2 regions of the Xanthomonas tesorieronis genome follow, and region 2 is predicted to be linked to the other one. Evidence: riboswitches for the same ligand, from Rfam matches in the RefSeq annotation. Region 2 holds a riboswitch; the other holds the start of a gene.
The links. A riboswitch is a leader RNA that binds a small molecule or an ion and turns the genes downstream of it on or off. The one in region 2 is predicted to bind cobalamin.
Positions count from the first base shown of each region.

Region 1 (3,350 bases), 540 kb from region 2:
GCACGGTCCTCGAAAGCCGCCGCATGCGGCGCGACCGCGCAGGATAGCCGGCGCCGCGCGCCGCGTCAGCGCCCGCTGCGGCTGGTCATGGCGACCGCGTTGGCGCCCAAGCCGCCATCGGCCGCTGCTAGACTCGCGCGATGTTCGCTTCCTCTTCGCTCACCGGCAGCAAGCCGGAACAGTACGCCCAACTGCTCGCCCAGGCCCGTTCCCTGGTCAGCGGCGAGCCCGACCGCATCGCCAATGCCGCCAATCTGGCGGCGCTGGTGTACCACGCGCTGCCGCGGCTGAACTGGGTCGGTTTCTACCTGTACGACGGCAAGGAACTGGTGGTGGGGCCGTTCCAGGGCCTGCCCGCCTGCGTGCGCATCCCGCTGCACAAGGGCGTGTGCGGCGCTGCCGCCAGCACCGGCCAGACCCAGCGCATCGACGACGTCGAGGCCTTTCCCGGGCATATCGCCTGCGATGCGGCCTCGCGCTCGGAGCTGGTGGTGCCGCTGCTGCGCGCCGGCGAGCTGATCGGCGTGTTCGATCTGGACAGCCCGGACCTGGCGCGCTTCGACGCCGACGACCAGCGCGGCCTGGAAGCGATCGCCCAGGTCTTCGTCGACGCGCTGCGATGAGCACCGAAAAACTGCGCAATATCGGCCCCAAGAGCGCGGCCTGGCTGCGCCAGGTCGGCCTGCGCACGCAGCAGGACCTGGCCGCGGCAGGCGCGGTCGGCGCGTTTCTGAAGGTCAAGCGCGCCGGCTTCAAGCCCAGCCTCAACCTGCTGTATTCGCTGGAAGGCGCGCTGACCGGCTGCCATTGGCAGGAACTGCCCGAGGCGCGGCGCGCGCAGCTGCTCGGCGAGCTGGAAGCCGCGGCGGCGCAGCTGCCGGCGCAGCGCGGCCTGCCGGTGGCCGGACCGGTGGCGACCACCCATTTCGACCGCGACGGCGACCGCAGCGACTCGCCCTATGCGGAGGAGCCGCACGATGCCGCCGGCGATTACGAACGCGGTGGCCACGAGCCCGACGACGGCCTGCGCGAGCGCGACGACGACTGATCCGCGCGCAACGGCAACGATCGCGTACAATCGCGCCGCTTCAAGGTGACCTGCGGGCTCCGGCCTGCAGGTTGAAACGGGAAGCCGGTGCGTCTTGCGACAAGGCCGGCGCTGCCCCCGCAACGGTAAGCGATCCGCGCTGACGACCTGCGCCACTGTGCCTTGGGCATGGGAAGGCGTCGCAGCCGGGAGTCCGACTCCCAGATCGCCAGCCCGGAGACCGGCCTTGCAGTTCACTGGTTGCGATGCGGAGGGCGTCGCGGCGTGCCGCGCCGCGTCTGGCGCCGTCCGCTTGCACCTTCCGTTCGCGACTCCCCTGCCGTCACAGCGCGCAGCCGCGCGCCGGAGTTGCCACCCATGTCGTCCCGCCTGCTTTCGGTCGCGATCGCGTCCGCCCTGTCCCTGCCCTCGCTGGCGCTCGCCGCCGATGCCGCCACCGACCTGGACCAGGTTCTGGTCACCGCCACCCGCACCCAGATCTCGGTCGAGGACAGCGTGGTCCCGGCGCAGGTGATCGACCGCGCCGAGATCGAGCGCAGCCAGGCCACGTCGCTGGCGCAGCTGTTGCAGGGCCGCGCCGGCATCGGCGTGTCCAACCAGGGCGGGCTGGGCAAGCTGACCACGCTCAGCGTGCGCGGCAGCGAATCGGATCATGTGCTGGTGCTGGTGGACGGCGTGCGCATCGGCTCGGCCAGCGCCGGCCTGGCCGCGTTCCAGGACCTGCCGCTGAGCCAGATCGACCACATCGAGATCGTGCGCGGCCCGCGTTCGAGCCTGTACGGCTCCGATGCGATCGGCGGCGTGATCCAGATCTTCACCCGCCGTGGCGGCCAGGGCCTGCAGCAGAACCTGAGCCTGGGCGCCGGCAGCCACGGCCTGCGCGAGGCCAGCGCCGGCTTCAGCAACCGCGGCGAGCGCGGCTGGCTGTCGGTGCAGGGCGGTTACCAGAAGACCGACGGCATCAACGCCTGCAACGGCTCGGCCACCCTGTTCGCCGGCTGCTACGTCGACGAGCCGGATCGCGACGGCTATCGCACCACCTCGCTCAGCGCGCGCGGCGGCTATGCGCTGAGCGACACGCTGCGCATCGAAGGCCAGGCGCTGAACATCGACAGCCGCAACGAGTACGACGGCGATCCGCTGTACGCCGGCAACGAGGCCGACAACACCCAGCAGGTGTTCGGCGGCAAGCTCGACTGGACCCCGTCCGACCGCGTGCACCTGGCCGCGCAAGTGGGCCGCAACACCGATCAGGCCGACAGCTACTATCACGCGGCCGGCAGCAGCACGCGCAGCTTCGTCAGCACCTTCGACAGCCGCCGCGACACCGCCTCGCTGCAGGGCGACTTCGGCCTGGCCGAGGGCCATCTGCTCAGCGCCGGCGCCGACTGGCAGCGCGAGGAAGTCACCGGCACCACCGCCTTCGACGTGGACCAGCGCGACAACACCGGCGTGTTCGCCGAGTACCAGGGCCGCTTCGGCGCGCAGCAGGTGCAGGCCAGCGTGCGCAGTGACGACAACGAGCAGTTCGGCCAGCACACCACCGGCAGCCTCGGCTGGGGCCTGGCGCTGGACGGCGGCTTCAAGCTCACCGCGAGCATCGGCACCGGCTTCAAGGCGCCGACCTTCAACGACCTGTACTACCCGTTTTCCGGCAATCCGGAGCTGAAGCCGGAGAAGTCCAAGAGCGGCAACCTGGGCGTGGCGCAGTACGCCGACAGCTGGAACTGGACGTTCAACGTCTACGAGACCCGGGTCGACGACCTGATCTCCTACGACGCCGCCACCTTCCTGCCGGTCAACGTGGACAAGGCGCGGATCCGCGGCGCCGAGCTGACCGGCTACGCGACGCTGGCCGGCTGGGAACTGTCGGCGCAGCTCAGCCACACCGATCCGCGCAACCGCAGCGACGGCGCCAACCGCGACAACTGGCTGGCGCGGCGTGCGCAGGACACCGCGCGGCTGGACGTGGACCGCGGCTTCGGCCCGGTCAAGCTCGGGGTCACCGCGTTCGGCAGCGGCCACCGCTACGACGACGCGGCCAACAGCGTGCGTCTGGCCGGCTATGGCACGCTGGACCTGCGCGTGGAATACGCGTTCGCGGCGGCCTGGACGCTGCAGGCCAAGGCCAGCAACGTGTTCGATCGCGACTACCAGACCATCAGCTGGTACAACCAGCCGGGCCGCGAATACGCGCTGACCCTGCGCTACGCGCCGGCGGCGCGCTGAGTCTGCGCAGCGGGCTGCGCCATGGGGTGCAGCCCGCTTTATCGGCGTGCATGCTGCTGGACGCCTCGCGTTG
Region 1 is NZ_CP162490.1:4,406,034-4,409,383, forward strand. Features, by position in the region: gene AB3X08_RS18740 (GAF domain-containing protein) at 141-623, shown strand; gene AB3X08_RS18745 (TfoX/Sxy family protein) at 620-1,048, shown strand; cobalamin riboswitch at 1,075-1,292, shown strand; gene btuB (TonB-dependent vitamin B12 receptor) at 1,406-3,277, shown strand.
Region 1: another riboswitch for cobalamin. It lies ahead of btuB (TonB-dependent vitamin B12 receptor); the one in region 2 lies ahead of metE (5-methyltetrahydropteroyltriglutamate--homocysteine S-methyltransferase).

Region 2 (3,350 bases):
TGATCGGAAACGTTCAAAAGTTGTGAAACCGGTTGCCTGGCAGCGGCGTCGCGATTTCGCAAAATCGAGCCAAATTCTTGATTTTTCGGGGTGAATCCGATCTGAACTTTTCCGGCAGCGGCCGCCCTCGTTCAGTGAAATGAACTTCGATTGCCGCCCTGGCGGACGCGTGCCGACGTCCTTTGAACCCCGCGTTGGCAAGGATCTGCCACTCCTGTTGCGACCGGTCCGGTTACAGCAAGAAGCTGAACAAAGTAACTGAACGCGCCTCCGAAAGGGCGGCGTAGCGTCTGTCGGGACAGCTTGCGTTGGGGACCGAGAAGCCGAGCAAGGACAACTGTCGTCCCTCCGGGCGATGATTACGCGGCGACTTGCGGCGCCCCTGCCGTCATAAGCAAGGCCTGTTCCACCAGCGCCCAGTCCGCGCCCGGCCGATGCGCGCCCTCGCTGAGCACCTGGCGGAACGCACGGCCGCCCGGCTGGCCGTGGAACAGGCCGAGCAAGTGGCGGGTGATGTGCTTGAGCGCCACGCCATCGGCCAGGCGCGCCTCGACATACGGCCGCAACGCGCGCAACAGGTCGGCGCGCGGCCGCGGCGTGGCACCGGTCAGGGCCGCCTCCAGCCGGTGCAGCACGTAGGGATCGTGATAGGCCGCGCGGCCCAGCATCACCCCGTCGACCGCTTCCAGCTGCGCCCGCGCGGTGTCCACGTCGGCCAGCCCGCCGTTGAGCACGATCTGCAACTGCGGGCGCTCGCGCTTGAGCCGATGGGCCCAGTCGTAGCGCAGTGGCGGCACTTCGCGGTTCTCCTTCGGCGACAGGCCCTGCAGCCATGCGTTGCGCGCATGCACCACGAACAGCCCGCAACCGGCGGCGGCGACCTGGTCGACGAACGCCAGGAACACCGCGTAGTCGTCGTCCTGGTCCACGCCCAGCCGGCATTTCACCGTGACCGGGATGTCCACCGCCTGCGCCATCGCCGCCACGCAGTCGGCGACCAGCGCCGGCTCGCGCATCAGGCAGGCACCGAAGCGCCCGGCCTGGACCCGGTCGGACGGGCAGCCGCAATTGAGATTGATCTCGTCGTAGCCCCACTCCTGGCCGATCCGCGCCGCCTGCGCCAGCAGCGCCGGATCGCTGCCGCCGAGCTGCAGCGCCACGGGATGCTCGACCGCGTCGAAGTCCAGCAACCGCGCGCGATCGCCCAGCACCACCGCATTGGCGTGCACCATCTCGGTATACAGCCGCGCCGACGGCGCCAGCAGCCGGTGGAATACGCGGCAGTGGCGGTCGGTCCAGTCCATCATCGGCGCGACGGACAGGCGCAGGGAGGCGGCGTAGCGCGCGGGCAGGTCGGAAGGGGGAAGCGGAAGCATCATCGGGCGCGGCGGTGCTGCGCTCTCGCCTGCCGGCGGAAGCGTCAGATCATTGGCTTTGGGATCAACAGCTTACACGTTCGCCCTGAACGTTGCCGGTGAACGCCGGCGAATTCACTCGGCGCTTGACCCGCCGCCGCATCCGGCCTATCGTGCGCTCGCCGAAGGTATCCATCGCTTCATTCGGATGAAGGGATGGATTTAAACGGGAATCCGGTGACGGCCGGCGCCGCAAGCGCCTGCCCATTCCGGAGCTGCCCCGCAGCGGTGAATGGAAACGACCTCCGTCAATGGCACTGGGCCGGCGCATGCCGGCCTGGGAAGCGGCGGACAGTAGGCGCGCAGCCGGCACGGTGCGCTCGTCCATCAGCCCGAATACCGGCCCCGGCCGGAGGAGCTGTGCGTCCTCCGATTCGACCTGGCGTCTCCGCGGGGAGGCGGCCGGAAGCCGTGCCGTGGCCCTGCGCCGCGCCGCGCTCTTCCGCCTGCCCGCGTGGCGCCGGTTCGCCCGCGGGGGCGAAGGTCGCTGGCGTGGCGGGCGTCCCGTGCGAACGGGCGGACGGCGCGCGGTTCCTTCGTTCCTCAATGCCCATGAACGCAATGAGGAAACGCAAATGACGATCGTGACCAACCTGGGCTTCCCGCGCATCGGCGCGCGGCGCGAGCTCAAGCGTGCGCTGGAAAGCTACTGGCGCCGCGAAACGGATGAGGCCGGCCTGCAGGACACCGCGCGGCAGCTGCGACAGCGGCATTGGCGGCTGCAGGTCGAGGCCGGGGTGGATCTGCCGCCCAGCAACGACTTCAGCCTGTACGACGCGATGCTGGACACCGCGTTCCTGTTCGATGCGATCCCGCAACGCTACCGCGCGCTGGCCGATGCCGATCCGCTGGCCGGCTATTTCGCGATGGCGCGCGGCACGCAGGAGGACGGCCTGGACCTGCACGCGCTGGAAATGACCAAGTGGTTCGACACCAACTACCACTATCTGGTGCCGGAGCTGGCGCGGCGCCAGCATTTCCGCCTGCGCGGCGACAAGCCGCTGGCCGAGTTCCTGGAAGCCAAGGCGTTGGGCATCGCCACCCGCCCGGTGCTGATCGGCCCGGTGACCTTCCTGCTGCTGTCCAAGACCGTGGACGGCAGCGACCGCTGGGCGCTGCTGGACAGCCTGCTGCCCGCCTACGCCGAACTGCTGCAGCAGCTCGACGCGGCCGGCGCCAGCTGGGTGCAGATCGACGAGCCCGCGCTGGTGCTGGACCTGGACGAGGCCGCGCGCGACGCCTATCGCCGCGCCTACGCATTCCTGGCGCAGGCGCCGCGGCCGAAGCTGCTGCTGACCACGTATTTCGGCGAACTGGGCGACAACCTGGAACTGGCCGCGGCGCTGCCGGTGGACGGCCTGCATGTGGATCTGGTGCGCGGCGTGGCGCAGTTGGACGCGGTGCTGCAGGCATTGCCGGCCGGGCGCGTGCTGTCGGCCGGGCTGGTCAACGGCCGCAACGTGTGGCGCACGCCGCTGGACAATGCATTGATCCTGGCCCGCTACGCGGCCGGCCATGTCGGCCGCGAACGCCTGTGGTTGGCGCCGTCGTGCTCGCTGCTGCACGTGCCGGTGGACCTGGAACAGGAAAAGGCGCTGGACCGCGACCTGCACGCATGGCTGGCCTTCGCCAGGCAGAAGCTGCAGGAGCTGCGCACGCTGGCCGATGCATTGCACGAGCTGCCGCAGGCGCAGACCGAATTGGATGCGGCGCGCGAGGCGCTGGCCACGCGGCGTTCCTCCGCACGCGTGCATCGCCCTGACGTGGCACGCCGGGTGGCGGCGCTGAGCGAGGATGCCGGACGCCGGCAGTCGCCGTATCCGCAGCGGCGCGAGGCGCAGCAGGCGGCGCTGCGGTTGCCGGCGTACCCGACCACCACGATCGGCTCGTTCCCGCAGACCGCGCAGGTGCGGCAGGCGCGCGCGCAGCACAAGG
Region 2 is NZ_CP162490.1:4,943,895-4,947,244, forward strand. Features, by position in the region: gene dusA (tRNA dihydrouridine(20/20a) synthase DusA) at 360-1,379, opposite strand; cobalamin riboswitch at 1,525-1,778, shown strand; gene metE (5-methyltetrahydropteroyltriglutamate--homocysteine S-methyltransferase) at 1,991-3,350, shown strand, end outside.